Regions from separate parts of the Streptomyces sichuanensis genome, predicted to be linked through region 3. Evidence: riboswitches for the same ligand, from Rfam matches in the RefSeq annotation. Region 3 holds a riboswitch; each other region holds the start of a gene.
The links. Region 3 has a riboswitch for cyclic di-AMP ahead of LE181_RS10380 (M23 family metallopeptidase). Riboswitches for the same ligand answer to the same signal wherever they lie in the genome.

Region 1: linked by a shared signal. The riboswitch ahead of LE181_RS29485 (C40 family peptidase) and the one ahead of LE181_RS10380 (M23 family metallopeptidase) in region 3 are both predicted to bind cyclic di-AMP.
Region 2: linked by a shared signal. The riboswitch ahead of LE181_RS15790 (transglycosylase family protein) and the one ahead of LE181_RS10380 (M23 family metallopeptidase) in region 3 are both predicted to bind cyclic di-AMP.

The regions. Positions count from the first base shown of each region.
Region 1 is NZ_JAIXMK010000166.1:792-11,222, forward strand. It holds partial or broken gene LE181_RS29470 (NAD-dependent epimerase/dehydratase family protein) at 1-82, shown strand, start outside; gene LE181_RS29475 (spherulation-specific family 4 protein) at 79-786, shown strand; gene LE181_RS29480 (endo alpha-1,4 polygalactosaminidase) at 819-1,652, shown strand; cyclic di-AMP (ydaO/yuaA leader) riboswitch at 1,899-2,049, shown strand; gene LE181_RS29485 (C40 family peptidase) at 2,054-2,527, shown strand; gene LE181_RS29490 (carboxylesterase/lipase family protein) at 2,632-4,125, shown strand; gene LE181_RS29495 (YchJ family protein) at 4,176-4,595, opposite strand; gene LE181_RS29500 (MarR family winged helix-turn-helix transcriptional regulator) at 4,773-5,267, shown strand; gene LE181_RS29505 (DsbA family protein) at 5,375-5,995, shown strand; gene LE181_RS29510 (FUSC family protein) at 6,666-8,774, shown strand; gene lanKC (class III lanthionine synthetase LanKC) at 8,864-10,431, opposite strand, start outside.
Region 2 is NZ_JAIXMK010000047.1:12,534-22,964, forward strand. It holds gene LE181_RS15760 (DUF2079 domain-containing protein) at 1-1,339, opposite strand, end outside; gene LE181_RS15765 (SurA N-terminal domain-containing protein) at 1,595-2,215, shown strand; gene LE181_RS15770 (nucleoside triphosphate pyrophosphohydrolase) at 2,250-3,254, shown strand; gene LE181_RS15775 (DUF6479 family protein) at 3,337-3,771, shown strand; gene LE181_RS15780 (cytochrome P450 family protein) at 3,785-5,053, shown strand; gene LE181_RS15785 (transglycosylase family protein) at 5,255-6,190, shown strand; cyclic di-AMP (ydaO/yuaA leader) riboswitch at 6,411-6,634, shown strand; gene LE181_RS15790 (transglycosylase family protein) at 6,639-7,412, shown strand; gene eno (phosphopyruvate hydratase) at 7,669-8,949, shown strand; gene LE181_RS15800 (FtsB family cell division protein) at 9,081-9,551, shown strand; gene LE181_RS15805 (DUF501 domain-containing protein) at 9,597-10,145, shown strand; gene LE181_RS15810 (Ppx/GppA phosphatase family protein) at 10,142-10,431, shown strand, end outside.
Region 3 is NZ_JAIXMK010000023.1:90,607-101,037, reverse strand. It holds gene LE181_RS10405 (alkaline phosphatase family protein) at 1-633, opposite strand, end outside; gene LE181_RS10400 (DUF5998 family protein) at 633-1,220, opposite strand; gene LE181_RS10395 (bifunctional acetate--CoA ligase family protein/GNAT family N-acetyltransferase) at 1,277-4,048, opposite strand; gene LE181_RS10390 (HPr family phosphocarrier protein) at 4,199-4,480, shown strand; gene LE181_RS10385 (GntR family transcriptional regulator) at 4,654-5,373, opposite strand; gene LE181_RS10380 (M23 family metallopeptidase) at 5,601-6,386, opposite strand; cyclic di-AMP (ydaO/yuaA leader) riboswitch at 6,399-6,552, opposite strand; gene LE181_RS10375 (M16 family metallopeptidase) at 6,828-8,204, opposite strand; gene LE181_RS10370 (M16 family metallopeptidase) at 8,234-9,583, opposite strand; gene LE181_RS10365 (DNA gyrase/topoisomerase IV subunit A) at 9,806-10,431, shown strand, end outside.

The DNA of each region.
Region 1 (10,431 bases), on a different contig from region 3:
GGCGCCCCGGCACCGGCTGGAGGACTCCCTCGCCGACCTGTGGGCCGGGGCCGGCGGCCGCCCCGCGGAGCCCGTCCGATGAAGCGCCCCGCACCGCACGCGCCGTGGGACGGCGACGGGCGCCTGCTCGTCCCGCTGTACGTGCACCCGGCGACCCACCCCGAGGAGTGGGCCGCCCTCGTGGCGGCCGCCCCCGGCCTGCACGCGGTCGTGCTCAACGTGGCGGACGGCCCCGGCAGCAGCTGTGACCCCGCCTTCCGGGACGTCGCCCGACGGCTGCGCCGGGCGGGGGTGCGGCTGCTGGGCTACGTCGACACCGGCTACGGCCGGCGGCCGCCCCGCGCGGTGGCCGCCGACGTCCTCCGGCACCGTCGGTGGTACGGCGTGGACGGCGTCTTCTTCGACCAGGCCGCGGCCGACGCCGCGGCCCTGCCCCGCTACCGCGGACTCGCCACCGCCGCCCGCCTGCTGGGCGCGCGCTGCGTCGTCCTGAACCCGGGCACCCATCCCGCCCCCGGCTACGCCGCGCTCGCCGACCTGCTGGTCACCTTCGAGGGGACGTGGGAGGCGTACCGGCGGGCCGGTGTGCCCGCGTGGACCGCCGACCATCCGCCGGGCCGCTTCTGCCACCTCGTCCACGCGGTGCCGCCCGACCGCACCGCACAGGTCGCGCGGACCGCCGCGGCCCGGGGGGCCGGGGTGCACTGTGCCGTTCCGGGCACGGGGGCCAACCCCTGGTGCAGCGTGCCCCGCGCGGGGGAACGGGCCGTGGGGAGCACCCGGTGACGGGGCGGCCGTCCGGGGCGGGGCTCCGGGGCGTGCTGCTGCTCGTGCTGCCGCTCGTGCTCGCGGGCTGTTCGGGCTCGTCGCCGGACGAGGCGCCGGGCGGCGACGAGCGTCCGGTGGACCGCATGAGCGCGGCGCCGGACGGCTCGGCGCCCCCGGCGTCGCGCCGCTGGCAGCCCCGGCCGGGCCTGCGCTGGCAGTGGCAGCTCGGCGGGAAGGTCGACACCTCGGTCGACGTCCCCGTCTACGACATCGACGGCTTCGAGAACTCGGCGGAGACGGTGGCGGAGCTGCACGCCCGCGGCCGCAAGGTGATCTGTTACATCAATGCCGGGGCCTGGGAGGACTTCCGTCCCGATCATTCTGAATTCCCCAAGTCGGTGCTCGGGAAGAACAACAAGGGCTGGGACGGCGAGAAATGGCTGGACATCCGCCGTCTCGACGCCTTGCGGCCGATCATGGCAGCGCGGATCGACATGTGCCGGCAGAAGGGGTTCGACGCGGTCGAACCGGATCTGACCGAGGGATTCCGCAACCGCACCGGTTTCTCGCTGACCGCCGCCGACCAACTGGCCTTCAACCGAATGCTGGTCAAACTCGCTCATGACCGCGGACTGGCCATCGGTTTGAAGAACGATCTCGAACAGATCCCGGAGCTGGTGCGCGACTTCGATTTCGCGGTCAACGAGCAGTGCGCCCAGTACGGCGAGTGCGAGAAGCTCACCCCCTTCGTGAAACAGAACAAAGCGGTCTTCCATGTCGAATACGACCTGTCCCCGAGGGAGTTCTGCGGCACGGCCGGGCGGCTGGGGCTCAGTTCCATGAAGAAGAAGCTGGAGCTGGACGCGTGGCGGCAGCCGTGTTGAACGCACGTCGCGGAGTTGGCCGTTCCGCGCTCCAACTGCCCGGGGAGGAAGGGGTTTAGCGGCAGGCGGCGGGCCGTGGAACTGCCGCGGTTCCCTGTTTGCATCTGAAGTGAAGAAGTTCACAGATGACCGTTTGGGGCCCGAATTTGAGCGACTGATGGTGCAGGATCTCTCACCGAACACAAGATCCCGTCACCGAGGCGGGCGACCCGGGCGGACGCCGAGTCCTGCCGCCGCACCGGGTGCGGAAACGATTCGACGAATCGGCAGGAGCGGGAGACCCAAGCAGTACGAACCACGAACGCGGTGGTTCTTGGGGTGAAGCCACACCGTGGCCGGGCAACTTCGCAGCCCGAACCCGACAGGTCATCTTTCGTAGGCGGATGCCGAAGGGCTTTGGCATGTCTGCGATGCCTCGCATACCTGCGCTCATTTCCCGGGCCGGCGCCGCGTCGGCCGTCACCGCCGCCACGCTCGCGGCCACGGTCCTCGTCCCCGGCCTGGCCCCCGCGGCCCAGGCGGCGACCGCCGGCGAACAGGCGCTGAAGGTCGCCGCCGGCAAGCAGGGCTCCCCCTACCAGTACGGCGCCACGGGCCCCAACCGGTTCGACTGCTCGGGCCTGACGCTCTACTCGTTCAAGAAGGCCGGCAAGACCCTCCCGCGCACCGCCGCCAGCCAGTACAACGCCACCCGGCACCTGTCCGGCGGCTCCCGGCAGGCGGGCGACCTGGTCTTCTTCCACAGCGGCAGCAACGTCTACCACGTGGGGATCTACGCGGGTAACAACAAGATCTGGCACGCCCCGAAGCCCGGCACCTCCGTCCGGCTGGAGAAGATCTGGACCAACAGCGTCTGGTACGGCCGCGTCAAGTAGCCCCGCTCCACGGCCCCGCCGCCCGGCGGGGCCGCCACACGGTGGGCCGCACACAGCCGTCCCCGCACACATGGGATGGCGCGGTGCGGGGGAGGGCTAAGGGCATGGAGATACGTACTGCTCAGGGCGTCGTGCGCGGAGAACTGACCGCCGGGGGCCTCGCCGTCTTCCGCGGCGTCCCCTATGCCCGGCCCCCCGTCGGAAACCTGCGCTTCGCCGCGCCCCAGCCGCCCCTCCCCTGGGACGGGGTCCGCGACGCGCTCGTCTTCGGGCCGCCACCACCGCAGTCCGGGCCCGCCCGCATCCCCGGGGACCCGGCCGGCACCGACTGGCTCACCCTGAACGTCTGGACCCCGGACCCCGGCGGTTCCGGACTGCCGGTCCTGGTGTGGATCCCCGGCGGGGCCTACGTCTCCGGGGCCGCGGGCGATCCCCTGTACGACGCCGCGCTCCTGGCCGGCCAGGGCGGACTGATTGTGGTCACCCTCAACTACCGGGTGGGCGCCGAAGGCTTCGCCCACCTCCCGGGGGCCCCGGACAACCGCGGCCTGCTCGACCAGCTCGCCGCCCTCGACTGGGTGCGGCAGAACATCGCCCGCTTCGGCGGCAACCCGGACCGGGTCACCCTCTGCGGACAGTCCGCCGGAGCGGGCTCGATCGCCACGCTGCTCGCCGCCCCCCGGGCCGCTGGCCTCTTCCGCCGGGCCATCGCCCAGTCCGTGCCCGGCCTCTACGTGACGCCCGCCCTGGCGGCGGAGGTCACCGCCGATCTGGCCGCCCGGCTCGGCACCGCCCCCACCACCGCCGGGCTCGCCGCGGTGAGCCCGCAACGCCTGGCCGACGCCGTCGACCCGCTCATGGGGGAACTGCCCGCCCGCACCGACCGCTGGGGCCGGCTGGCCCGCTCGGGCGTCCCCTTCCTCCCGGTCGTCGACGGTGACGTCGTACCGGACGTGCCGTGGCGGAGCCTGCGCGACGGCCGCGCGAGCGAGACCGACCTGCTGGTCGGTCACACCCGGGACGAGTTCCGCCCCTTCCTCGTGCTCTCCGGCCACCCCGAGAAGATCACCGACGAGGACGCCGCGGCGGCGCTGCGCGCCCTGGCCCCCGCACCCGACGGCGAACGGGCCTACCGCGCCGCCCATCCGGACGCCTCACCGGCCGCGCTCTTCGAACTGCTCTACAGCGACGTGATGTTCCGCATGCCGTCGCTGCACCTCGCCGACGCCCACTCCGCCGGCGGCGGCACGGCCCACCTCTACGAGCTGTGCCTGCCCGCGCCCGCGCTGGGCGCCGCCCTCGGCGCCGCCCACGGCCTGGACGTGTCGCTGCTGTTCGGCACCTACAGTGCCCCCGCCGCGCGCCTGTTCCACGGGGACGAGCCGCCGCCCGGGGACGTGCTCGCCCTGGGGGACGACATGCGCCGCTCGTGGGCGTCGTTCGCCGCCCACGGCGACCCGGGCTGGCCGGCCTACCGGGTCACCGACGGGCGGCTCACCCGGCTCCTGGGCGCGGGGACCGGAACGGGCCCGTACCCCGAGGACGCGTCACGGCGGATCTGGGAGGGCCACGGCGTCGAACCCTTCGACCTCGTCTGAGGCCAAGGGGGGCCGGGCCCGCCCTCGTCCGGGGCGGTCCGCCGGTCCGGTCAGCCGACCGCGTCCACGTACACCCACAGTCCGTCCTCGCGGACGAAGCGGCTGAGCTCGTGCTGGCTGTCCGCCTCCCCTCCCACCCTGTAGTGGGCGCGGAACTCCACCGTGCCCTCCTGGTGGAAGGCGCTGCCGCCCGTGGCACCCAGGACGTCGAGACCCGTCCAGGTGATGCCGGGATCGAAGTCCAGCCCGGGCGGCCGCGTCGTGGAGTGCCAGGTCCGCAGCAGATAGGCGGCGTCGCGGACCACGAAGGCGCTGTAGCGCGAGCGCATCAGCCGCTCGGCCGTGGGCGCCGCCGCCCGGCCCTGGTGGAGGCTGCCGCAGCACTCCCCGTACGGTGCGCCGAGCCCGCAGGGGCACGGTGAGGTGGCGGTGATCGCCGGCTGCCGGCGTGGGCTCGTTCGTCTGGACACCCTCCGATTCTGCCTTCCGCCCCGACCCTTCCCGCCATCGGGTGACCACCCTTTCGCCTGTGTGCCCGCCGGCGGCGCTCCGGCGGCGACGGCCCGGGGGGTGCGGCCGGTGCGGCCGTTCTCCTCGTAGGCTCCGGGGGTGGCGCATGCGCGCCGAGGCGCGGTGAGAGGGGCCAGGTGGCAGGGGAAGCGGAGATCGCGACGGCGGAGCAGGCGGCGAACGACGGCCTCGTGCTGGCGTTCGGGCGGCTGCAGGGGGCCGCGAACCGGCTGGAGTACATCCTGGGCCGGGCGATCGAGGAGGAGTGCGGGATCAGCCACCTGATGTTCGAGGTGCTGCTGATCCTGGGCCGGGCGGGAGACGCGGGACTGCCGATGCGGGCGATCGCCCAGGAGCGCGTGCTGAGCACCGGCGGGGTCACCCGGCTCGTGGACCGGATGGAGGCGGTGGGACTGGTGGTCCGGGACGCCGACCCCGACGACCGGCGGGGACGGCTGGTGCGGCTGACGCCCCGGGGCGAGGAGACGGTGGTGCGGGCGGCACGGATCCACGTGGAGAACATCCGGCGCTTCTTCCTGGAGCCGCTGCCGGAGGACCACCGCGAGCGGTTCGCGGAGGACCTGAAGACCCTCAGCCACGCGGCCAGGGACGCGCTGCCGCGGCTGCGGTGAGGAATCCCGGGCGGCGCGCGGGAATGTCTGACGCAGCAGATACTGTTGGAGCAGATGAACCGCCCGTGCCGACGGGCACCGCACCACCGCCCCTGGAGGCATCCCCCATGCAGCTCGTCTACGTCTTCGACGCCTACTGCGGCTGGTCCCACGGCTTCTCGGCCACCCTGGCCGAGGTCGCCCGCCGCCGGCCCGAGCTGCCGGTGGAGGTCGTCTCGGGCGGCCTGTTCACCGGGGCCCGCCGGGTACCGATCCGGGAGTTCGGCTACGTGCAGGGCGCCAACGCCAAGATCGCCGAGATGACGGGGGCCGCGTTCGGCGCCGCCTACGACCGGCTGATCGCGGACGGCTCGTTCGTCATGGACTCCGAGGCCGCCGCCCGCGGCATGGCCGCCCTGCGCCAGGCCGCCCCCGAGCGGGCGGCGGAACTGGCCGCGGCGCTCCAGGAGGCGTTCTATGTCGACGGGCTCAGCCTCTCCGAGGCCGGCACCTACCGCACGGTCGCGGAGCGGGCCGGCCTGGACGCGGACGCCGTGGTCGCCGCCTTCACGTCCCCGGCGTCGGCGAACGCCGCCCGCGCCGACTTCCGCCGGTCGGCGGAGTACGGCGTCGAGGGCTTCCCCACCCTCCTGGCGGTCGACGGCGCCCGCGCCGCCGTCCTGGCCGTGGGCCACGCCACCGCCCCCCAGATCGAACAGCGCCTGGCGGCCTTCGCCGCGGCGGCCTGACCGGAGGAGGCGGACGGATCCGCCACCCGGGTCGGTGGGCGCCGGCCCCGGCAGGTGGCCCGCCGTGGCCCGCCGGCTGCTGGGGCAGCGGGTGTTCCGCGGGCCGGGCGGTTGCCTGTGGGCGGCGATCGGCTCGGATTCCCCGCGCTGCCCGGCGGGAGTGGGCGCCGGCAGGCGGGTGGAGCGCCGTGGGTCGGCAGGCCGCCCGGCTTGCGCTGGGGCGGTGGTCGCCTTGGGTTTGCCGTGCCGCCCGCCCGGTGTCTGCCACCCGCCGGGTTGGAGGGCCGTGGTTCGCAGGGCGGGGGGTGTGCCTGTGGGGGGGCGATCGGCTCGGATTCGCCGCGCTGCCCGGCGGGAGTGGGCGCCGGCAGGCGGGTGGAGCGCCGTGGTCGGCAGGCCGCCCGGTGTGCCCCGGGGCGGTGGTCGCCTCGGCTCTGCCGCGCTGCCCTGCCGGTGTCGGCCCCCGGCCGGCGGGTGGAGCGCCGTGGGTCGGCAGGCAGCCCGGCATACCCCTGCGGCGGCGTCGCCCCGGCTTCGCCGTGCCGCCCGCCCGGCCGTCGGCCCGGCCCGGTTGCGGGAGCCCCGGAGCGGCCTAGCCTGGGGAGGCGTCATGGTTCGTGCCCGTAGTCCGGCCGGAGGGTCGGTGGGGGAAGGTGCCGCGGTCCGTCGGTTGTCGTGGCGGCGGGGCGGGGCGCAGGCTGCGCGGCGTGCTCTCTGGGCGACGATCGCCGGGTGCACCGGCTTCTACGCGTGCACCTACGGACTGGGCGACCCGCTCATGGGGCTGTACGCCATGTTCGGCTCCCTGCCGCTGGTGATGTTCTCGCGGCTCGGCGGCACCGCTCGGCAACGCACGGGTACCCTGCTGGCCATGGTGCCCGTGGGCTGCCTCATGGTCACCGCCGGGACCCTGCTCGCCGTCCGCGACTGGGCCGCCGCCTGCGGCATGTTCGTCGTCGGCTTCGCCGTCTCCTTCGGCGGCGTCGGCGGCCCCCGGCTGGCCGGGGTGAGCGTCGCCGTGCAGCTCTTCTACGTCCTGCCCTGCTTCCCGCCCTACGCCCCGGACACGCTCGGCTCCCGCCTGGCGGGCCTGACCACCGGCATCCTGCTCACCGCACTCGTGGAGCGGGTCCTGCGGCCCGAGCCCCCGTCCGTGCCGTACCGCGTGCGCCTCGCCGACGCGACCGCCGCCGTGGCCGGCAGCTGTGCGACGGCCGCCGCCGGAGCGGGGGACACCCGGGCCGCCGCCGACCGCGCCCTCGACGCCGCCCGCCCGTCCCGCCTGCCGTCCACCGAGCGCCCCACCTCGCCCTCCGCCCACGACCGGGCCCTCAACCACGCCCGCGCGGCCGTCCGGCACGTACGCGACCAGCTCGACCGGCTCTACGGAGACGCCGACCGGCCACCCGTGGCCGCCCCGCCCGCGCTGGCCCTGCTGGGCCGGACCGCTGCGGCCCTGGACCCGGTGGCCGCCGGCCTGCGCCGCGGGTCCCCGCCGGACGAGGCCGCCGGCCTGTCCGAGGCCGTCGCCGCCTTCGACGCCGCCCGCGCGGACGCCCTCCCCGGCACCTCACCCCTGCGGCGGCACCAGGACGCGGTCGTCAAGGCCGCCGCCGAAGGGGCACTGCTGGCCGCGCAGGCGTCCCGCATCGCCCTCGGCGTCCGCCCCACCGCCGAGGGCCGTGCCCCCGCCTGGCCGTTCCGGTACGCCACCGAGCCCGCCGCCCGGCTGTGGTGGCGACGGCTGCGCCTGCACCTGACCCCCCGCTCGGTCCACCTGCAGAACGCCCTCCGGGTCGCCCTGGCCATGGCGATCGCCCGGCTCGTGGCCGGCGGGCTGGGCCTGTCGCACGGCTTCTGGATGCTGCTGGCGACGCTCAGCCTCCTGCGCACCTCCGCCGCCGACACCCGTACGGCCCTGCGCCCCGCCTTCCTCGGCACCGCCGCCGGCGCCGGGCTGGCCGCCCTCCTGCTCGTCGCGGTGGGCGAGGCCCCCCTCTTCTACGCCGCCGTCCTGCCCGTCGTCCTCCTCGCCGGCCTCACCGCCGGGCCCGTGCTCGGGCCGGCCTGGGAACAGGCGGTGTTCACCCTCGCCTTCGTCCTGATCTTCACTCAGCTGTCGGTGCCGCACTGGCAGCTGTCCGCCGTGCGGATCGTGGACGTGCTCGCCGGCGGCGCCGTGGGCGCGGCCGTGAGCCTGCTCGCCTGGCCGCGCGGCGGGCACGGGGAACTGCGGGGCGCGCTCGCCGGCTTCCTCACCGAGGGCGCCGCGGCCTGCCGGGCGGTCGTCGACGTGCTGTGCGGCAGACCCTGCCCCGCGGACCCCCTGCGGCCCGCCCGCCGGGCGATGCTCCTGGCCGAGGCCACCTACTGCCAGTACCAGGCCGAGCGCATGCCCCGGCACACGGCGGACCCGCACTGGGAGCTCGCCCTGGTGGCCGGCTACCACATGGTGCGCGGCGGCGAGCTGATGCTGATGCGCTGCCCGGACGGGGCCGGCCCCGCCCCGCTGCCCCCGGAGGCGGCCGCGGGGCTGACCGCCCTGGCCGAGGAGGTGGCGGCCGAGTGCCGCCGGTCCGGCGAACTGCTGCGCTCGGGGACCCGTCCCGCGCCGGGCGAAGCCCCGTCCGCCGACGGCCCGCCCCCGCCGGGCCGTTGCACGGAATGGGCGGCGGCCGCGGACGCCGTCCCGGTGCTGCTGGCCGTCGACGCCGAGGCGTGGCTCACCGGCGTGGCCCGGGACGTGGCCCGCGTCCGCGCCGACGTGCTCGGCCGCTGAGCACTCCCAGGGCGGAAGGTGGCGAACCCGTCGGCGGCCCGGGGGAGCGGGCGGCGACGGGCCGCCCGCGCCTCCATCCGGCGCGCCCCTCACGCCGGCCGCGGGAACGGCAGGAACGGCAGGGAAGCGGTCGAACCGGGCCGCGTCGCGGCGTGCACCGCGAGCAGGACGCCCGCCGTGCCCGTCGCCAGGTCCATCGACAGCCGCAGCCGCCCGTCCATCGGGAACGCCAGCTCACCCCCGCACCGCACCGCGTGCAGCCCCAGCCCCCGCAGCTGCACCCGGCGCGCGCCGGCCGGCCCGCCGAGGTGCGTGAGGGCGTACAGCAGTCCGGCATGGCCGTCCAGGAGACCGGAGGACAGCAGCAGTTCGGTGCCCAGGCTCTCGCCGATGCGGTCGCGCAGCCGGCGGAAGTGGGCGTCCTCGCGCTGCCCCAGGTACGCGTCGAGGGCCATGCCGATCCCGGCGCTGCCCCGCCCGAGCGTGGTGACCCGGCGCTCGCCCTCCCGCACGTGCACGAACCGTCCGCGCGTGACCCCGCAGTGGGCCAGGTCCCGGGTCAGCGCGGCCTCGGCGCGGCGCAGCTGGCGCTCGTCCCCCGTCCCGGCGAAGAGCCGGGTGAACAGCAGCGCCGGGCCCGACCAGCCGCGCATCAGCCCCACGGCAGCCGGCGGCGACGGCTCGTCGTCCAGGGCGCGCGCCAGCCGGTCGCCGAGCCGCAGCGCCCCCTCCGCGTCGCCGAGGTGCCACAGCGTCAGGGCGATCCCGGCGAGCCCGCCGAACAGCCCCGCTCCGCATCCCCGCAGGTCGAAGGCGGCCAGCCGGTCGACCGCTGCCCGGGCCTGCTGCGGGCGGCCGAGCTCGTCGAGGACGTACGCCACGCCCGCCAGCCCGTCGTACAGGCCGGGCCGCGGCCAGCGGGTGCGTTCGGCCGCCCGTGCCAGCCAGTCGACGTACCCGTCGAAGCGGGGGCCCGTGCCGTGCCCCGTGCGGTGCAGTGCGTGCAGGACCCCCGCCGCACCGAAGGCGAGGCCCGCGCCCTGCTCGTCGAACTGCCGGACGTCGCCCGGGAAGAGGCGGTCCTCCCGCTCCGGTGTGGCGCTGCCCAGGACGGCCCGGGCCAGGGACGCCAGCACCGCCTCCCAGCCGGGATCGTGCTCCCCGGCGGTGCCGTCGTCCCGGCCGGAGGCCGGCCCGCCGCGGCCGGCCGGCCCCACGGGCCAGGCGACGGCCGGCGCGGGGGAGGCGTCCGGGGGCGGGGCGAGCCCCTCGCGCAGCCGGTCACCGAAGCCGGGCGGCAGCGGGAAGCGGCTCTCCGCCAGCCGGATCAGCTGCTCGTGCTTGTGCGCGTCGAAGCGCAGCAGCTCCGTCAGCGGGCAGAGGACCGCGAGCCTGAGGCAGTCCAGGGCGTACGCGTCGACGGCGACGCCCGAACGGGCCCAGGGGGCCGTGAAGCCGGCGGTGCCCAGGACGGGGGTGAAGTCCTCCGCGATGCCGAAGCATGTCTCGAAGTCGACCAGGCAGACGCTGCCGTCCGGCCGCAGCAGCACGTTGGCGGGCTGCAGGTCCCCGAAGACGACGCCCCGCGCGTGCAGCGCCGCCGTCGCGGCCGCCACCCGGTCGAGGACCCCGCACGCCCACGCGGCGTAGGCGGCGG
Region 2 (10,431 bases), on a different contig from region 3:
CGGTCAGCCGCAGGGCGACGTAGTCGGGCACGACGCCGCGGGTGTCCCCTATCCACAGGACGCGGCAGCGGCCCGCCAGTCGGCTTATCGGGGCGATGTCGGCCTCGACGACCGCGCCGTCCGGGATCCTCTCCAGCAGCCGCTCGGTGGCCCGGACGCCCTCCGGTATCCGGTACGTCTCCGGCAGCGTCAGCCCGTACAACGGCAGCGACGCGGTCATCGCCAGCGCCGCGGCGACCACGGCGGCGGGCAGCTGGCGGGCGTAGCGGCGCAGCCACGGGCGGCGGCTGCGCCCGGCCCCGGCCAGGGCGTCGGCGAGCGCGATGAACACGACGGGCATGAGCACGGCGCTGTAGTGCCAGTCGGTGCCCCAGTAGTGGTCGTCGTGGGAGACGAAGCGCCAGCCCAGGGTCGGCAGGGCGACGACGAGCACCGGCGAGCGCAGGGCCAGCAGGCCGGTGGTGGGCAGCAGGGTCCAGGCGAGGGTGCGCAGCGCGGTGTCCACGGGGATGACGGGGGCGGGGCCGCCGTCGCCGCTGAGCTTGTTCCAGTAGTCGTAGCCGCCGCTGTTGTTGAAGCCCGGGATGATCAGGCCGAGGGTCAGTGCGGTGGCCACCAGGCCGAAGGCCGTCAGCGCCGCGGCCAGCGCCGCGGCCCGGGGGTCCCGCCGGCCGCCGCGCACCCGCAGCAGGATCAGGACGCCGACGGCCGCGGCCGTGACCCCCAGGTCCTCCTTGACGAGCACCAGCGGCACGGCCCACAGCACGGCGGCCCGCCAGCGGCCGCGCACCACGGCCTCCAGGGAGAAGGCCAGCAGCGGCATGGCGAAGGCGATCTCGTGGAAGTCGAAGTCGACGGCCCGCTGCACCCCCCACGAGAGCCCGTAGGCGATGCCGAGGGCGAGGCCCCGGCCGCGCCCGAGGAGGTGGGCGGCGAGCCGGGTGACCGGCACGGCGGACAGCGCGAAGAGCGCGGCCTGCACGACGAGGAGGGTCACCGGCGTGGGGAAGACGCGGTAGAGCGGCGCGATGAGCGCGGTGACGGGGCTGAAGTGGTCGCCGAGGATGTTGGTGCCGGGCCCCTTGAGGTCGGCCACCGGCGCCTGGAGGTGGGCGTAGCCGCGTATGGCCTGTTCGAAGATGCCCAGGTCCCACGACATGGTCAGCATCCGCCGGTGCCGGCACACCGACAGCACGGTGTAGAGGACGAAGAACGCGCCGCCCAGCCAGTACGGGTCCAGCCGCGGGGCCCGCAGCCGCGCCCCGGGCGACCGTCCGGCCGGCTCGGTCCCGGCCGTACTCCGGCCGTGTGCCGTGACGGGGGCGGTGGCCGAGTCCATGGGCGGTCCTTCTCTTCGGTGGCATAAGGGCGCTGGTCTTGCAGTATGCGGCCTTCGCCCGGAGCGTTACGACGGCCTCGGCCACGCGGGCGGAGGCCCGTGCCCCCGGCGCCCCACGAATCGTTGGCCGAATCAGTGACTTGGGCCACGTCGACTCCCTACCATCGATCAACGCCAGGTCTTGCCAGCCCACCGCCCCTCGTCGAGGGGGCCACGCCCGTACCTGTTCGATTGCGATCTCTGCCGGGAGGCTTCATGATCCGCCGCAGGACAGCGCTCTCCTTCTCCGCCGCCGCTCTGCTGGGTGCGGCACCCTTGCTCACCGCGTGCGGGTCCGCGCCGCACCCCGGGGCCGCGGCCGTCGTCGGCAAGGACCGCATCACCGTCTCGGAGCTGCAGAGCCAGGTCGCGGACGTGCGGGAGGCGCAGCGCTCCTCCCCGCAGGGGGCGCAGCTGCTGATGGGCAGCGCCCAGCTCGGCCAGGACACGCTGATCCGGCTGATCCAGTACCGCATCATCGACAAGGCCGGCCGGGACAACGGCGTGGACGTCACCCGCCGCGAGGTGCAGGAGCGGCGCCGGCAGGTGGAGGGGATGCTGGGCGGCGGGGACGCCACCGAGGCCCGCTTCCTCGCGGCCGGCATCGCGCCCGGCCAGATCGATCAGGAGCTCTCGGCCGGCCTCGTCCGCGCCAAGCTGGAGGACAAGCTCGGCAAGGCCCGCACCGGCCAGGCCCTGATGAAGACCTCCGACGCCCTGCGCGTCGACGTCAATCCGCGCTACGGCACGTGGGACGCCAAGCGCGGCACGGCACGGGCGGTGGTGGAGCCGTGGCTGCGGCCGGCCGCCGCGCCCGGCCCCCAAGAACCGGCGTGAGCCCCGGCGGAGCGGGTCGCCTAGGCTCGACCGCGTGAACGACCCTGTGAACGACCGCGTGAGCGACCGGGCGGCCGACTCCGCCGGCCGCATCGTCCTGCTCACCACCAGCCACCGGGTGGCCCCCGGCCTGCTGTCCTGGCCCGCGTGGCAGACGCTGCGCGGGGCCGGGCGCGTCGTGTGTGCCGACACCGGTCACCCGCAGCTGCCCTATCTGCGCGAGGCCGGCGTCCAGGTCGAGCACGCCGCGCCCGCCGCCCGCGAGCTGGTCGACTACTGCCGCGACGGGCGGCGCACCGTGGTCGTGCTCACCTCCGCCGAGGGGGAGTCCGCCCTCACCGACGGCCTGGCCCGGCTGGCCGGCTCCGGCCGCGAGTCCATGCCCGCGCTGGAGCTGCTCCCCGGCTCGTACGACCTGCCCGGCGCCCGCCTGCTCGACCTGGTCCAGGTCATGGACCGGATCCGGGCCGTCTGCCCGTGGAGCGGCATCCGCACCCACGAGGACCTCGGCAAGTACGGGCTGGAGGAGACGTACGAGCTGCTGGAGGCCATCGAGACCGGCGACCGGGAGGCGCTGCGCGAGGAGCTCGGCGACGTGCTGCTGCAGGTCGTCTTCCACGCCCGGATCGCCCAGGACGACCCGGACGAGCCGTTCTCCGTCGACGACGTCGCGGCCACCATCGTCGACAAGCTCATCCACCGCCACCCGCACGTCTTCGGCGAGGAGTCCGCCGAGACGCCCGAGGAGGTCAAGGAGCACTGGATGCGCACCAAGGCCGCCGAGAAGCGTCGCGAGTCCGTGACCGAGGGCGTGCCGCTGGGCCAGCCGGCCCTCGCCCTCGCGGCGAAGCTGGCCTCCCGGGTGCGCACCGAGGGGCTCGACGTGCCCCTGCCCGCCGGCGAGGGCATCGGCTACGAGCTGCTGGCCCTGGCCGTACGGGCCGAGGCGGCCGGCACCGAGCCGGAGACGGCCCTGCGGGCCGCGGCCCGCACGTACCGCGACGCGATCCGGGCCGCGGAGGCGGCGGCGGGGGAGTGACGGACGGGGCCGCGGAGGCCCTGGCTCACCCGTTCGGCCCCCGTGCAGTCTTGACGGGGCGGCCGCCGGGTACCCGACATCCATGCGCACCGATCACATGGACCTCGCCCTGCCGCACTGGGTCGGCGGCACCGCCCCCTTCATCGTGGGGCTGTGCGTCTGCACCCTGCTGATCCTCGCCTTCGTGTACGGACAGCGGTGGCGGGACAGGGAGCCACCGCCCCCGGCCCACCCGCAGCGCCGCCAGGGTTCGTGGCAGACCCGCGAGGAGCACGAGCGGGGACCGGCCACCCCCGATCACGGGCCCGGTCACAACGATGACGAGGAGAGCGCCATCGGCTACGTCACCGAGCACCGCGAGTCGGACCAGCTGCAGACGGAGGCCAACGGGGAGCGGGTGCTGCCGCACGAGATCAACAACCCGGGCAGCCATCCCGAGGAGCGGTCCGAGGACCGCAAGAAGTGGGACCCGGGCAGCAGCGGCGCCTTCGGCAGCGGCGGGGGCGGCCCGCACTAGGTAGCGTCGGGGCGTGCACGAGAACCGTACGCCCCCCGCCCCACCCCTGTTCACCTGGGAATTCGCCGCCGATCCGTACCCGGCCTACGCCTGGCTGCGCGAGCACTCCCCGGTGCACCGCACCGCCCTGCCCAGCGGCGTGGAGGCATGGCTGGTCACCCGCTACGCCGACGCCCGGCAGGCGCTCGCCGACCAGCGGTTGTCGAAGAACCCCGTGCACCACTCCGAGAGCGCCCACGGCAAGGGCAAGGTCGGCATCCCGGGCGAGCGCAGCGCCAACCTCATGACGCATCTGCTCAACATCGACCCCCCGGACCACACCCGGCTGCGCCGGCTGGTCTCCAAGGCGTTCACCCCGCGCCGGGTCGCGGAGTTCGCGCCCCGCGTGCAGGAGCTCACCGACCAGCTCATCGACGCCTTCGCCGCCAGGGGCGAGGCCGACCTCATCCACGAGTTCGCCTTCCCGCTCCCCATCTACGCCATCTGCGACATGCTCGGCGTCCCCGCCGAGGACCAGGACGACTTCCGGGACTGGGCCGGGATGATGATCCGCCACGGCGGCGGACCGCGCGGGGGCGTGGCCCGCTCGGTGAAGAAGATGCGGGGCTACCTCACGGAACTGATCCGCCGGAAGCGGGGGGCCCTGCGGGAAGAAGGGGCAGAAGACCTCATCTCGGGACTGATCAGGGCGAGTGACCATGGCGAGCACCTCACCGAGGACGAGGCCGCCGCCATGGCCTTCATCCTCTTGTTCGCCGGTTTTGAAACAACTGTGAACCTGATCGGTAACGGAACCTACGCCCTGCTGCGCAACCCGGGGCAGCGCGAGCGCCTCCAGCGCGCCCTGCACGACGGCGACGAGTCCCTGCTGGCGACCGGCGTCGAGGAGCTGCTGCGCTACGACGGGCCGGTGGAGCTCGCCACCTGGCGGTTCGCCACGCAGGACCTGGTCATCGGCGGCCGGCGCATCGCCGAGGGCGACCCCGTGCTGGTCGTCCTCGCCGCCGCGAACCGCGACCCCGAGCGGTTCTCCGGCCCGGACACGCTCGACCTGACCCGGCGCGACAACCAGCACCTCGGCTACGGACACGGCATCCACTACTGCCTCGGCGCGCCCCTGGCGCGGCTGGAGGGACAGGCCGCGCTGGCCACCCTGCTGCGCCGGCTCCCCGACCTGCGCCTGGCCGTCGATCCGGAGGAACTGCGCTGGCGCGGGGGGCTCATTATGCGTGGATTGCGCACTCTGCCCGTCGAATTCACCCCGCCGACGAACCCCGCATGACACCGCATCACCCGTCGTGACCTTCGCGTGACCTCGGCTACATCCGGCTTGTGAGGGCCCGGACCCGTCGCTATGTTCGACGACCACATCAGCCGCCACCCGAAAGGCCATCACATGCGTTTCGCCAACGGTAGACATCGACGCCCCCGTCAGATACCCGCCATCGTGCTCGCGGCGGGGGTGACGGGGGCAGGAATCGCGATGCCGCTCATGGCGGCCACCGGAGCCAACGCCGCGGACACCGGCACCTGGGACAAGGTCGCCCAGTGCGAGAGCGGACGGGTGTGGAGCGCCAACTCCGGCAACGGATTCTTCGGCGGGCTCCAGCTCACGCAGGAGATGTGGGAGCAGAACGGCGGTATCTCCTACGCCCCCCGCCCCGACCTGGCCAGCAGGTCCCAGCAGATCGCCGTCGCCGAGCGGATCCTGGCGTCCCAGGGCCCCGACGCCTGGCGCAGTTGCGCCGTCAGCTCCGGCCTCTCCAAGGGCTCCCCGGCGCCGGACGTGAACCCCGGCCGGGTCCTGACGCCCGAGCCGGAGACCACCGAGAAGCCCGCGCCCGGGCGCACCACCCCCGCCGCGCCGGAGCACGAGACGCCCAAGCCGTCCGCCCCGGCCCCCGGATCCACGCCCGCGCCGGAGAAGTCGCAGACGCCCGGCACGCCCTCCCCGGCCACCGACCCGTCGGCGCCCGCGACCGGCACCCCGGGCGAGGCGGACGGCAAGCACCGCAAGGACCCCTCGGCCGAGCCCTCCAACGGGCCCACCACGCCCGCCGGCACGCCCTCGGGCACCCCCTCCGGCACGCCCTCGGGGACCCCGTCCGGCACTCCCGCCGAGCCCGCGCCCGACACCTCGCAGAAGCCCGGCGACGCGGCCGGGGAGCCCGGCAGCGGCAAGCACCGCGCCGAGCCGGACCGCCCGGACGCCACCGACCGTCCCTCGCGTGACGCCGGCCGTACGGGCGTGCCCGCCGCCGGCGATTACACCGTGCGGCCCGGTGACAACCTGTCAGTCATCGCGCAGGAGCACGCGGTCGACGGTGGATGGCAGACGCTCTATCAGAAGAACGAAAAAACAGTCGGATCCGATCCGGATCTCATCCAGCCTGGTCAGCGGCTCGATATCCGTAAATAGTCGGGGGGTTCGGGGCGAATGTCCGTTCCAGTCGAAAGTGAGACATGGGTCTCGTTGACTTCGGCCTGGACGGCGCCCGTCCGTTCCGTGCAAACACCCTCTCACCTGCGGAAACAAGAGGTTCCTGCAGGTAACTTCCGGCAACTGTGGCTGAAAAGTGGGGTTTGAACCCGTCGGCCGCCTGTGTTTAACGTCGTCACCGCTCGCCATCGCGAGCACCACGGTCGTCACGCCGAATCCTGCCGACGGCCGGGGGAGTCGTCGCGCAAGCGCCGTTGGCAGGAGCGGGGGAACCAAGGTAAGGCGCCGGACCGGACCGACGGCCAACTGGCCGCAGGGGCGGGACGGCTTGGGGTGAAGCCCGGATCGCGCAAGCGGACCGGGCCGGGCAAACTCACAGCCCGAACCCGACAGCTCACCTCGTAGGCGTCGGTGAGGAAACCGACTTATGTCCAAGGGCAAGCACCGTCGTCCGTCCAAGGCCGTCCGCATCGTCACGCTCGCCGGCGTCACCGGCGTCGCCGTGGCAGCCCCGCTGATGGTCGCTACCTCCGCCAACGCAGCCTCCGTCTCCACCTGGGACAAGGTCGCCCAGTGCGAGTCCAGCGGGAACTGGTCCATCAACACCGGTAACGGCTACTACGGCGGCCTGCAGTTCTCGAAGTCCTCCTGGGACGCCGCGGGCGGCGGCAAGTACGCCTCGTACCCGCACCAGGCCACCAAGGCCCAGCAGATCGCCGTCGCCGAGCGGCTCCTCGCCATGCAGGGCCCCGGCGCCTGGGGCTGCGCGGGTGCGGGCGGTCTGACCGCCGGCGGCCCGAAGGCCAACGTCGACGTGTCCGGCTCCGGCTCCTCGAAGTCCACCACCTCGAAGAAGTCCACCACCGGCGAGCGCGGCGCGGTCTCCGGCAAGAGCCACGCCGACCGCGCCGAGCGCCCCGCGGCGCCGAAGCACGCCAAGCCGGCCCAGCAGGGTGCGGACGCCGAGAGCGCCGCCCCGGCCCGGAAGCAGGCCGCTCCGAAGCACGCCGCCCCGGCCCCCGCCCCGATGACCGTCAAGCAGGGCAACGGCGAGTACGAGGTCAAGCAGGGCGACACCCTCGGCTCGATCGCCGACGCCAAGAAGGTCGACGGCGGCTGGCAGAAGCTGTACGAGCGCAACAAGGACATCATCGACAACGCGGACCTGATCTTCCCCGGTCAGAAGCTGCACCTCAGCTGATCACCTGCTGAGCGTCTCCGCTCGTCCGCGGGACCGCCCCGCTCCGATGCGCCTTCCCCCCGAGCCGCATCGGAGCGGGGCTCCGGCGTTTGTCCGTGCGTTCCGTTCCCCGTTGAGCGAACACACCGGCGATTCGTCCCGTGCTTTCAGCTTTTGTGCCAATTTTCGGTCCGCGGAACGGTCCAAGGGCGGGCGCAGCCTCCGGCGCCCGTTAGGCTCGTGCTGCAGAACTCCAGCACACACGAAGGAGACCCTCGTGCCGTCCATCGACGTCGTCGTAGCTCGCGAGATCCTCGACTCGCGAGGCAACCCCACGGTCGAGGTCGAGGTCGGCCTCGACGACGGCTCCACGGGCCGTGCCGCCGTGCCGTCCGGCGCCTCCACCGGCGCCTTCGAGGCCATCGAGCTCCGCGACGGTGACCCGAACCGCTACCTGGGCAAGGGTGTCGAGAAGGCCGTGCTCGCCGTCATCGAGCAGATCGGCCCGGAGCTGGTCGGCTACGACGCCACCGAGCAGCGCCTGATCGACCAGGCCATGTTCGACCTGGACGCCACCGACAACAAGGGCTCGCTCGGCGCCAACGCCATCCTGGGCGTCTCCCTCGCCGTCGCGCACGCCGCCTCCGAGGCGTCCGACCTGCCGCTGTTCCGCTACCTGGGCGGCCCGAACGCGCACCTGCTGCCCGTTCCGATGATGAACATCCTGAACGGCGGCTCGCACGCCGACTCCAACGTGGACATCCAGGAGTTCATGATCGCGCCGATCGGTGCGGAGTCCTTCTCCGAGGCCCTGCGCTGGGGCGCCGAGGTCTACCACACCCTCAAGAAGGTGCTGAAGACCAAGGGCCTGTCCACCGGTCTCGGCGACGAGGGCGGCTTCGCCCCGAACCTGGAGTCCAACCGCGCGGCCCTCGACCTCATCCTTGAGGCCATCAAGGAGGCCGGCTACACCCCCGGCCAGGACATCGCGCTCGCGCTCGACGTCGCCGCCTCCGAGTTCTACAAGGACGGCGTCTACACCTTCGAGGGCAAGGACCGCTCCGCCGCCGAGATGACGGAGTACTACGCCGAGCTCGTCGAGGCGTACCCGCTGGTCTCCATCGAGGACCCGCTGTTCGAGGACGACTGGGCCGGCTGGAACACCATCACCGAGAAGCTCGGCGACAAGGTCCAGATCGTCGGCGACGACCTGTTCGTCACCAACCCCGAGCGCCTGGCCCGCGGCATCGAGGAGGGCTCCGCCAACGCCCTGCTCGTCAAGGTGAACCAGATCGGTTCGCTGACCGAGACCCTCGACGCCGTCGAGATGGCCCAGCGCAACGGCTTCAAGTGCATGATGTCCCACCGCTCCGGTGAGACCGAGGACGTCACCATCGCCGACCTCGCCGTCGCCGTGAACTGCGGTCAGATCAAGACCGGCGCCCCGGCCCGCTCGGACCGCGTCGCCAAGTACAACCAGCTGCTGCGCATCGAGGAGATCCTCGACGACGCCGCGGTCTACGCCGGCCGCAGCGCCTTCCCGCGCTTCAAGGGCTGAGCCCCGAGGGCCGAGCTCCACGGCTGAGCCTCAAGGGCTGACCTTCTCGCCAGTCGCCGTACGTCCCCGGCCGCGGTCCCGTACCGTGTCCGGGGACGTACGTTCGTAGCGGACTCATCAGGGGAGGCGACGTGGGCGCGGACCGGTTCTCCACCGCGACCAGGCTCAAGGCGCTGGGCACGGCGCTGGTGCAGGGGCCCGCGGCGGCCCGGGTCTACCGCGCCGGACCCCCGCGGCGCAGCCGGCTCACCGGCCGTGCGGCGCTGCTCGCCCTCGTCGTCTGCTCCCTCGTCGTCGCCCTCGCCTACCCCATGCGCCAGTGGGTCACCCAGCGTTCGGACATCGCCGAGCAGCGGCACCGCACCGAACAGGCGCGCGAGCAGGTCCAGCGGCTGCGCGACGAGAAGGCCCGGCTGGAGGACCCCGCGTACGTGGAGCAGCAGGCGCGCGAGCACCTGCACTTCGTGCGCCCCGGCGAGACCGGCTACACCGTGGTGGACGGCAGCGGCACGAACCGGCCGCGCAGGGACGAGGGCGCCGCCGACCGCCCCTGGTACAGCAACCTCTTCGACGGCGTGGACGGCTCCGACGGCCACCGCTGACCCTGCACATTCTTTCGACAAGACCGAGCGAGCACGAGCGAGCACATGGACACCCCTCCTCCGAAGACCGAGCCCACCGAGCCGACGGACGCGGACATCGCCGCGTTCAAGGAGCAGCTGGGGCGCCCGCCGCGGGGCCTGCGCGCGATCGCGCACCGCTGCCCCTGCGGCCAGCCGGACGTCGTCGAGACGGCCCCCCGGCTGCCGGACGGCACGCCGTTCCCGACGACGTACTACCTGACCTGTCCCCGCGCGGCGTCCGCCATCGGCACGCTGGAGGGTTCGGGCCTGATGAAGGAGATGCAGGACCGGCTGGCGACCGACCCGGAGCTGGCCGCCGCCTACCGGGCCGCGCACGAGGACTACCTCGCGCGCCGCGACGCGATCGAGGTGCTGGAGGGCTTCCCGAGCGCCGGCGGCATGCCGGACCGGGTCAAGTGCCTGCACGTGCTGGTCGGGCACTCGCTGGTGGCCGGCCCCGGCGTGAACCCCTTCGGTGACGAGGCGCTGGCGCTGCTGCCCGAGTGGTGGGCCAAGGGCCCGTGCGTCAGCCCCTGCGGCGACGCCGGTGCCGGGGGCGGGGAGCAGGCATGACGCGCGTCGCCGCCATCGACTGCGGAACGAACTCCATCCGGCTCCTCATCGCGGACGCCGACCCCGCCACGGGCGAACTCGTCGAGCTCGACCGCCGGATGACGATCGTCCGGCTCGGCCAGGGCGTGGACCGCACCGGCCGCCTGGCCCCCGAGGCGCTGGAGCGCACCTTCGCCGCGTGCCGGGAGTACGCCACCGTCATCAAGGAGCTCGGCGCGGAGCGCCTCCGCTTCGTGGCCACCTCCGCCTCGCGGGACGCCGAGAACCGCGAGGACTTCGTGCGCGG
Region 3 (10,431 bases):
CGCGCCCAGCCGGTCGGCGGCGAGGTCCATCCGCTCCTCGCCGGAGAGGCGGCCGTGGAAGGTGCCGCCACTCAGTGCGATCTTCGTCAGCGGGGTGTGCTCGAAGTCGGGGGACGAGACCTGGCAGGTGGCGACGCCGGCGGCGTCGGCGAGCTGGAAGACGGTGGGGTACGGCTGCCAGGCGTGCGGGTCGGTCCACGGGCGCCAGCGCAGCTGGTTCATCAGCCGGCCGGTGGCCGGGTCGGCGACGGTGTAGCCGGGCAGGCCGTGGGCGCCGGGCGGCAGGCCCGTGCCGACCGAGGCCAGGGACGTGGCGGTGGTCGACGGGAAGCCGGCCGTCATGGGCGCGCCGGTGCCGTTCATCGAGCTCGGCAGCAGCGAGTGCAGGAAGGGCGCCTCGTCCGGGTGGGCGCGCAGCAGCTCCCAGCCCAGGCCGTCGATGAGGAAGACGCAGACCCGGTCGGCGGGGGCCAGTTCCATGCCCGTGCCGAGGCCGGGCACGCCCATGCCCGCGGCGATCGTCGGCAGCAGGTCGGCGAGCGAGCCGGTGCCGTAGCGGGGCAGCGGGGCGGAGCGGGGGTCGAGCGGGGCCGGCTCGGGCCAGGCGGAGCCGGCGAAGGCGGGATGGGACATCAGCGGGCGGTCGCCGCGGTGGCCTCGGAGAGCGACTGGGCGAAGGCGAGGGCCTGGCGGACGGTGTCCGGGCCGTCACCCGCCTCGCTGACCCGCAGGCTCAGGTCGTCGGCGGTGGAGGAGCCGGTGTAGCCGTGATCGGCGTCGCAGTTGGGGTCGCCGCAGGCGGCCGGCTCCAGGTCGATGCGGGAGACGGCGCCCCAGCCGATGGTCAGGACGACCTCGCGGGGCAGGGTGCCCGGGGTGTACGCCTCCGGGTTGGCGACGACGCGGCTGAGCACGACCGAGGAGATGCGGTCGAGCTTGACCGACTCGGTGGACGTGGTGGCGTACGGCGACGGGGAGGTGTTGTCGGCGGCCTGCTCGTCGGTGTGGCTGACGATGAATCGGGTGCCGGTCAGGACGAGGACCGTGACGTGACGGCGCACCTCGTTGGAATCGAAGGTCGTCTCCTGGTGGACCAGGTACGACACGACCGGCTCCCCGCCCACGGCGGCCTCCACCGCCTCGGCCACGAGAGCCGGGTAGTAGCCGCTGCGCTCGATGGCCGCGCGCAGCCCCTGGGTCGTCGTACCGGTCTTCGCCATATGCCCATCCTACGGGGCGTACGGGACCCCTCTGCCGCCGATCCCGGGCAGGGCGCTCAGTACGGCGGCAGACTGCGCGGGCCGAGGTCGGTGCGGGCCGGTGGCGGGGCGATGCGCAGGGATGCGCCGAGGACGTGCACGCCGTGCTGGGCGACGATCACCGGCTCCAGGTCGGCGCCCACGACCTCGGGGTGGTCGTCGACCAGGCGGGACACGCGCAACAGCAGCTCCTCCAGCGCCGGGGTGTCGACGGGGGTGGAGCCGCGCCAGCCGAAGAGCAGGGGCGCGGTGCGGACGGAGCGGATCAGCTCGGCGGCGTCCCGGTCGGTGGCGGGCACGAGGCGGTGGGCCGTGTCGCCGAGCAGCAGGGAGGGGGCGCCGGCCAGCCCGAAGGAGAGGACGGCCCCGGCGGCGGGGTCGATGGTGGCCCGGACGACGGTGTCGACGCCGCGCGGGGCCATGGACTGCACGACGAGGCGGATCTCCTCGGGTCTGCCGAGGAGCTCGGTCAATTCGGTGTAGGAGCGGCGCAGTTCGGCCTCGCTGCCGAGGTCGAGCCGGACGCCGCCGAGGTCGGCGCGGTGGCGCAGGTGCGGGGCGGTGGGCTTGAGGGCGACGGGGTAGCCCAGGCGCTCCGCGGCGCGGACGGCTCCGTCGGGGTGGGGTGCGGGGAGGGCGGGCAGCACGGCGATGCCGTAGCGGGCGAGCAGCCGCTGGGTGTCGGCGGCGGAGAGCGTCACGGCGCGGGTCGCGTGGTGGGCGGTGAGGAGGACGTCGATGTCGGCGGCGGCGCCGGCCTCGTCGATGTCGTCGTACTCGGGCACGCGCCCGGGGGTGGCAGCCTGCTTGCGCCACTGGGCGTAGCGCACGGCCTCGGCGAGCGCCCGGACGGCGCGCTCGGCGGCGGGGTAGGCGGGTATGCGGACCGCCGGCGGCGCGGGGGGCGGTCCGTCGCCGGGCGCCGGGGCCGGGGCCGTTGGGGCGGCGAGGGCCTCGGGGAGGCCGGGGATCTCCAGGTGGACGACGGCCACGGGCTTGGCGGCCGGGGCCGCGGCGACGGCGTCGCGCAGGGCCTCGGCGAGGTCGGCGGCGGAGGTGTCGCCGACCCAGGGGATGGCGGTGACGACGACGGCGTCGCAGGCCCGGTCGGCGAGGGCCTCGCTCAGGGCCGTGCGGAAGTCCGCCGGGGTGGCGGCGGTGGTCAGGTCGCGCGGCATGAGGGGGCGCAGCCCGTCGGTGAGGCAGGCGTCGTAGGTGAGCAGGGCGAGGGACTCGGAGTTGCCGAGGATGGCGACGCGGGGGCCGTCGGGCAGGGGCTGGGAGGCGAGGAGCAGGCCCGCGTCGGCGAGCTCGGTGACGGTGTCGACGCGGATGACGCCGGCCTGGCGCAGCAGGCCGGAGACGGTGGCGTCGGGGATGCGGGTGGTGGGGACGGTGTGCCCGGCGGGCGCCGCGGAGCCGTGGCGGGCGCCCTTGACGACGACGAGCGGCTTGCGGGCCGCGGTCCGTCTGGCCAGGCGTGCGAACTTGCGCGGGTTGCCGATGGATTCCAGGTACATCAGGGCGACGTCGGTGTCGGGGTCGTCGTGCCAGTACTGCAGGAAGTCGTTGCCGGAGACGTCGGCGCGGTTGCCGGCGGAGACGAAGGTGGAGATGCCGACGAGGCCGGCCGCACGCCGGTGCAGGCCGCTGAGCAGGGCGATGCCGATCGCGCCGGACTGGCTGAAGAGGCCAACGCGCCCGGCGGCGGGGAGCTCGGGCGACAGGGAGGCGTTGAGCCGGACGCCGGCGGCGGTGTTGATCAGGCCGAGGGCGTTGGGGCCGATGACGCGCATGCCGTAGGTGCGGGCCTGCCGGACGAGCTCGCGCTGGCGCTCGCGGCCCTCGGCCCCGCTCTCGGCGTAGCCGGCGGACAGGACGACCAGGCCCTGGACGCCGTGCTCGCCGCAGTCGGCGACGACGGCGGGGACGTGCTCGGCGGGGACGGCGACGACGGCGAGGTCGACGGGGTCCTCGATGGTGAGGACGGAGCGGTGGGCGGGGACGCCCTCGGGCTCCAGGACGGAAGGCTCCGCGGGGAAGGCGGTGTTGACGGCGTAGGTGCGTCCGGTGAAGCCGCCCGCCAGGACGTTGCGCAGCACGGTGCGGCCGAGGCCGCCCGGCTCGCGGCCGGTGCCGACGACGGCGAGCGAGCGGGGGGCGAGGAGCCGCTGCACCGAGCGGGCCTCCGCGAGCCGCTCGCGGGCGCGCTGGACGGCGAGCGAGGCGTCGGTGGGTTCGAGGTCGAACTCCAGGCGGACGATGCCGTCCTCGAAGCTGCGCTTCTGGGTGTAGCCGGCGTCCGTGAAGACCTTGATCATCTTCGTGTTGGCGGGCAGCACTTCGGCGGCGAAGCGCCGGATGGAGCGCTCGCGGGCGACGGCCGCGATGTGCTCCAGCAGGGCGGAGGCCACGCCCCGGCCCTGGTGGGCGTCCTGCACGAGGAAGGCGACCTCGGCCTCGTCGGCGGCGCCGGAGGCCGACATGCCGCGGCCGTCGATGCGGTCGTAGCGGACGGTGGCGATGAACTCGCCTCCGACGGTCGCGGCGAGGCCCACCCGGTCGACGTAGTCGTGGTGGGTGAAGCGGTGCACGTCCCGGTCGGAGAGGCGGGGGTAGGGGGCGAAGAAGCGGTAGTACTTGGACTCGTCCGAGACCTGTTCGTAGAAGCTGACGAGGCGCTCCGCGTCGTCGGGCGTGATGGGGCGGATCCGCGCGGTGCCTCCGTCGCGCAGCACGACATCGGCTTCCCAGTGAGCCGGGTACACATGCTCGGGCGGCGTCTGCATGGGGCCAGCGTAAGGCCGGGCACCGACAAGCGGTGGTGGCGTCCGGCCCCCGGTCACGGGGCCGGACGGCCCGGGCGGGGGCGCGCGGGGCATCGTGCGCCCCGTGCGACAATGGTCTAGACAACCAATATCGACTTGAAGGGCAACACCATGGTTGAGCGCCGCGTAAACGTCGGCTGGGCCGAGGGCCTGCACGCCCGGCCCGCGTCGATCTTCGTCCGTGCGGCGACCGCCGCCGGCGTCCCCGTGACGATCGCCAAGGCGGACGGCAACCCCGTCAACGCCGCCTCCATGCTCGCCGTGCTGGGCCTGGGCGCCCAGGGTGGCGAGGAGATCGTCCTGGCCACCGAGGCCGAGGGTGCCGAGGCCGCGCTCGACCGTCTGGCCAAGCTCGTCGCCGAGGGGCTTGAGGAGCTCCCGGAGACCGTCTGACGCTCCGGCCGTCCGGACGTCTTTCCTCTGTTTTCCTTTTCCGCCCGCTCCACGGGAGCGGGCGTGCGGCGGGGCCGCGGCGGCCGGAAGGCCACCGCGGCCCCGCTGTTCACATCCGGCCGGGAACCGCCACGAATTCCCCGCCGCTATTCCCCATGAATAGCGGCCGGTTGTTAAGAACGGGCGCTCGCCGTGTTGACGGATTGTTTCGGCGCCGGCACCGTTTCCGCGCCCGCCGGCCGGCGCAGCCGGAATTGCCCGGGGGAACGGCCGGCCCGGGCGACCGCCAGGGCCCGCGCGCGCTCGGCGTCCCCGCGGGCCACGGCGTCCACCAGCGCCCCGCACGCCTCCCAGCTCTCCAGCGGCCGCACCTGCGGCTCCGCCGCGTACACCCATGCGATCTTGCGGCGCAGCTGGGTGAGGAGCGCCGCGAGGCTGGCGCTGCCCGACGCCTGGGCGAGGGTCTCGTCGAACCAGTCGGCCAGCGGGCGCAGCTCCGCGGTCCGGCCCGCGCGGGCCCGCTCCTGGCCGAGCCGGACCAGTCCGCGCAGCACCTTCAGGTGGGCCTCCGTGCGGCGCTGGGCGGCCCGGGCGGCGCCCAGCGGCTCCAGCAGGGCGCGCACGTCGAGCAGGTCGGCGGCCTCCCGCTCGGTGGGTTCGGCGACGCAGGCGCCCGCGTGCCGCCGGGTGGTCACGAAGCCCTCGGAGGCCAGGGTGCGCAGCGCCTCGCGCACCGGGACACGGGAGACCCCGTAGCGGCGGGCCAGGAGTTCCTCGATGAGCCTGCTGCCCGGCGGGAAAACGCCGGAGACGATGTCGTCGCGGATCGCCGTGCACACCGCGTGCGCGGAAATGCGTCCGCCGGCGCGGACCGTCTCGCCATTGCCGTTCACGTACGGCCCCGCATGGGTGTACCTCCGACCAATGACTCAACCCCCGTGCAGCACGGCCGATTGACGCCCGTTCAGCGACTCTATGGCAATCGCTTGGGATTTCCGACGGGTCCGTCGTTTCATGGATATTTTTTGGCCAACCGGGAACGGGCACAACGCGAAGGCCCCGGCCGTGGGGGCCGGGGCCTTTCGTGAGGCTGTCGCCGCTCGCGCGGACGCGGGCGCTGCTACAGGCTGACGCCGTGCGCGCTCATGTAGGCGATCGGGTCGATGTCGGAGCCGTAGGTGGCGCCGGTGCGGGCCTCGAAGTGCAGGTGCGGGCCGGTGACGTTGCCCGTGGCACCGGAGAGGCCGATCTGCTGGCCCGGGGTGACCGTCTGGCCGACGGAGACGTCGAGCGAGGAGAGGTGCGCGTACTGGGTGTAGGTGCCGTCGTTGTGCTTGATGACGACGTTGTTGCCGTACGCGCCGCCCCAGCCGGCCTCGACGATGGTGCCGGCGGCGACCGCGTGCACCGAGGTGCCGGTCGCGGCGTGGATGTCGATGCCGGTGTGGCTGCCGGAGGACCACAGGCCGCTGGACGCCTTGTAGGAGGTGGAGACGTAGGAGCCGTCGATGGGGCTCACGTACGTGCCGAGGCGCTTGCGCTCCTCGTCGCGGGCGGCGCGCTCCTTGGCGGCGCGCTCCTCCTCGATCTTGCGCTTGGCCTCTTCGGCGCGCTGCTTGGCCTCGGCGGCCTTCTGCTTGGCGGTGGCCTCGGCCTGGAGGCGGATGGCGGCCTCGTCGGCGGCGCTGCGCTGGGTCTCCGCCTGGGCGTCGACGTTGCCGGCCATGACGTCGCCGATGACGACGGCCTGCGTCAGACCGGTGTCCTCGGGGCGCTGGGTGTCGTCAGAGGCGGCGAAGGCCGGGGCGGCGACACCGGCGACCACGCCCGCGGCGGTGAGGGTGGCTATGCCCGCGACATTGGCGCTGACACGCACGGCTCGGCTCGGACGACGGTGCTTACCCATGGCTGGGCGATCCTTTCCTTCCTTCTCGCCTACCGGGTTAGCTGACGGGTTCGGAGCAGGAAGGTCTCCTACGGCTCCCTCGTGAGAGGGACCCGATTCACCCCAGGGACGTTTGGGTCCCCGGCTCCCCTCGACTGGCGTCTCGGGGACTCGGCGATGGCTGCCCGGGGCCGCGGTTGCGGCTCCGATCTGACGGACTGCCGCCCTGACGCTAATCGGCGTCAGATTCGAACGGCAAACAGAACGGGGCTTTTATGACGTACGCCACACGACCAACATGCAACCACTGGATGAAAGTGGACATAAAGGAGGCGCATGAGCCCCTGAGGGCTCACACGCCTCCTTTGTCCTGCCATATCGGGCGCCACGGCCGGGAATACGGCGCGCTGAACCCCCGTCAGGCGTCAGGCCGGCGGGACGCCGGGCACGCCCGGGACGACGTCAGGCCGGAATGACCGTCACCGGGCCGATGCCCAGCGCCTTGACCGGCTCGGCGATCTCGGCCGCGTCACCGACGAGCACGGTGACCATGCGGTCGACCGGGAACGCGCTCACGACGGCCGCGGTGGCCTCCACCGTGCCCGTCTCCGCGAGGCGTTCGTACATCCGCGCCTGGAAGTCGTCCGGCAGGAACTGCTCGACCTGGTCGGCGAGGGTGCCGGCGACGGCCGCCGCGGTCTCGTACTTCAGCGGGGCGACGCCGACGAGGTTCTGCACGGCGACGTCGCGCTCGGCCTCGGTCAGGCCCTCGGCCGCCAGGGTGCGCAGGACCGTCCAGAGGTCCTCCAGCGCCGGGCCGGTGTTGGGGGTGTCCACGGAGCCGCTGATGGCGATCATGCCCGTGCCGGCGCCGTCGGAGGACGGCGGAGCCGAGCGCAGCACCTGGCCGAAGGCGCGCACGCCGTAGGTGTAGCCCTTCTCCTCGCGCAGGACGCGGTCCAGGCGGGAGGTGAGGGTGCCGCCGAGGCAGTACGTGCCGAGCACCTGGGCGGGCCAGACGCGCTCGTGCCGGTCGGGGCCGACGCGGCCGATGAGCAGCTGCGTCTGGACGGCGCCGGGGCGGTCCACGATCACGACGCGGCCGGTGTCGTCGGCGCTGACCGCCGGGACGGGGCGGGTCTCGGCGCTCGCGCCCGTCCAGGCGCCGAGGGTCTCGGCGAGGACCTCGTCGAGGTCGATGCCGGTGAAGTCGCCGACGACCACGACGGTCGCCGTGGCGGGACGCACGTGGGCCTCGTAGAAGGCGCGCACGGCGGCGGCGTCGATGCGCTTCACGGTCTCCTCGGTGCCCTGGCGGGGGCGGGAGAGCCGGGAGTCGGCCGGGAAGATCTCGGCGGCCAGCGCCATGGCCGCGCGGCGGGCGGGGTTGGCCAGCTCGTGCGGGATCTCGTCCAGCCGGTTGTCCACGAGGCGCTCGACCTCGTTGTCCGGGAAGGCGGGGGCGCGCAGGGCGTCGGCGAGCAGGCCCATGGCCTTGGCCAGCCGGGACGCCGGGACCTCCAGGGAGACCCGCACGGCGGGGTGGTCCGCGTGCGCGTCGAGGGTGGCGCCGCAGCGCTCCAGCTCGGCGGTGAAGTCCTCGGCGCTGAGCTTGTCGGTGCCCTCGGAGAAGGCGCGCGCCATGATCGTGGCGACGCCGTCCAGGCCCGCGGGCTCGGCCTCCAGCGGGGCGTCCAGGCTCACCTCCACGGCGATGACCTGCTGGCCGGGGCGGTGGCAGCGCAGGACGGTGAGGCCGTTGTCCAGCCGGCTGCGCTCGGGGGCGGGGAAGGCCCAGGGCGTGGCCCGGCCGGGGCCGGGCTGGGGGTGGAACTCCATCTGCGGGGTGCTCGCGGCCACGGCGTCGCTCACTTGGCCGTCTCCTCTTCCTCGTTCTGGTCGGCGGCGGCGCTGTCCTGCGGGGCGGTCGGCTCGTACACCAGCACGGCGCGGTTGCCGGGGTGCAGGCGGGCCTTGGCGACGGCCTGGACCTCCTCGGGGGTGACCTCCAGGACGCGCTGCACGGCGGTCAGGGCCAGCTGGGGGTCACCGAACAGCACGGCGAAGCGGCACAGTTCGTCGGCCCGGCCGCTGACGGTGGCGAGCCGGTCGAGCCACTCGCGCTCCAGCTGGGCCTGGGCGCGCTCCATCTCCTGCGGGGTCGGCCCCTCGACGGCGAAGCGGGCCAGCTCCTCGTCGACGGCGGCCTCGATGGCGGGCACCTCGACGCCGCCGGACGCCTTGACGTCCAGCCAGCCCAGCGAGGGGGCGCCGGCCAGGCGCAGCAGGCCGAAGCCGGCGGCGACCGCCGTGCGGTCGTGCCGGACCAGGCGGTTGTGGAGGCGGGAGGACTCGCCCCCGCCGAGGATGGTCAGGGCGAGGTCGGCGGCGTCGGACTCGCGGGTGCCGTCGTGCGGGAGGCGGTAGGCGGCCATCAGGGCGCGGGAGGGCACCTCCTCGCGGACGACCTCGCGCAGCTCCGCGCCGATGGTGTCCGGCAGGGTGCCGTCGCGCGGGGGCTGCTTGGCGTCGTGGGCGGGGATGGAGCCGAAGTACTTCTCGATCCAGGCGAGCGTCTGCTCGGGGTCGATGTCGCCGACGACCGCCAGAACGGCGTTGCCCGGCGCGTAGTACGTGCGGAAGAAGGCGCGCGCGTCCTCCAGGGAGGCGGCGTCCAGGTCGGCCATGGAGCCGATGGGCGTGTGGTGGTACGGGTGGCCCTCGGGGTAGGCCATGGCCGTCAGCTTCTCGAAGGCCGTGCCGTAGGGCACGTTGTCGTAGCGCTGGCGGCGCTCGTTCTTGACGACGTCGCGCTGGTTCTCCATGGACTCGTCGTCGAGCGCGGTGAGCAGCGAGCCCATGCGGTCGGCTTCCAGCCACAGAGCCAGCTCCACCTGGTGGGCGGGCATGGTCTCGAAGTAATTGGTGCGCTCGAAGCTGGTGGTGCCGTTGAGGGAACCGCCGGCGCCCTGCACCAGCTCGAAGTGGCCGTTGCCCTTGACCTGCGCCGAGCCCTGGAACATCAGGTGCTCGAAGAGGTGGGCGAGGCCGGTGCGGCCCTTGACCTCGTGGCGCGAGCCGACGTCGTACCAGAGGCAGACGGCCGCGACCGGGGTCAGATGGTCCTCGGAGAGCACGACCCGCAGGCCATTGGCCAGGCGGTGCTCTGTCGCTGTCAGGCCGCCGGAACCGGCCTGTTGCGTGGCCGTGTGACCCATGGGCATGTACGTCCCTTCGATCTCTTGAGATCTCGCGGTGCCTCGCGACGACTCGCGTGATGAACAGTGCTGTCACTGTATGCAAGCGCGCTGACATCTGGCGAAGTTCCCGACCCGCCGTACACGCCCGGGACGGGTCGCGGTCGGGGTTGTCAGTGGGGCGGTCCACAATGGTCGGCGTCAGTACCCGCCTCGGCATCGATCGAAGGAGCAGCAGCCGCGATGGCCCGCCGCAGCACGAAGACCCCGCCGCCGGAAGAGTTCGAGGAGCGGATCCTCGACATCGACGTCGTCGACGAGATGCAGGGCTCCTTCCTTGAGTACGCCTACTCGGTCATCTACTCCCGCGCCCTGCCGGACGCCCGGGACGGCCTCAAGCCGGTCCAGCGCCGCATCCTCTTCCAGATGAACGAGATGGGCCTGCGGCCGGAGCGGGGCCACGTGAAGTGCGCCCGCGTCGTCGGCGAGGTGATGGGCAAGCTCCACCCGCACGGCGACGCCTCGATCTACGACGCCCTGGTGCGCATGGCGCAGCCCTTCTCCATGCGGCTGCCCCTGGTCGACGGCCACGGGAACTTCGGTTCGCTCGGCAACGACGACCCGCCCGCGGCCATGCGCTACACCGAGGCCCGGATGGCGTCGCCGACGTCCCTGATGACGGAGTCGATCGACGAGGACACCGTCGATTTCGCGCCGAACTACGACGGCAGCGAGCGGGAGCCGGTGGCCCTGCCTGCCGCCTACCCGAACCTGCTGGTCAACGGCTCGTCCGGGATCGCGGTGGGCATGGCGACGAACATGCCGCCGCACAACCTGGGCGAGGTGATCGCCGCCGCCCGGCACCTGAT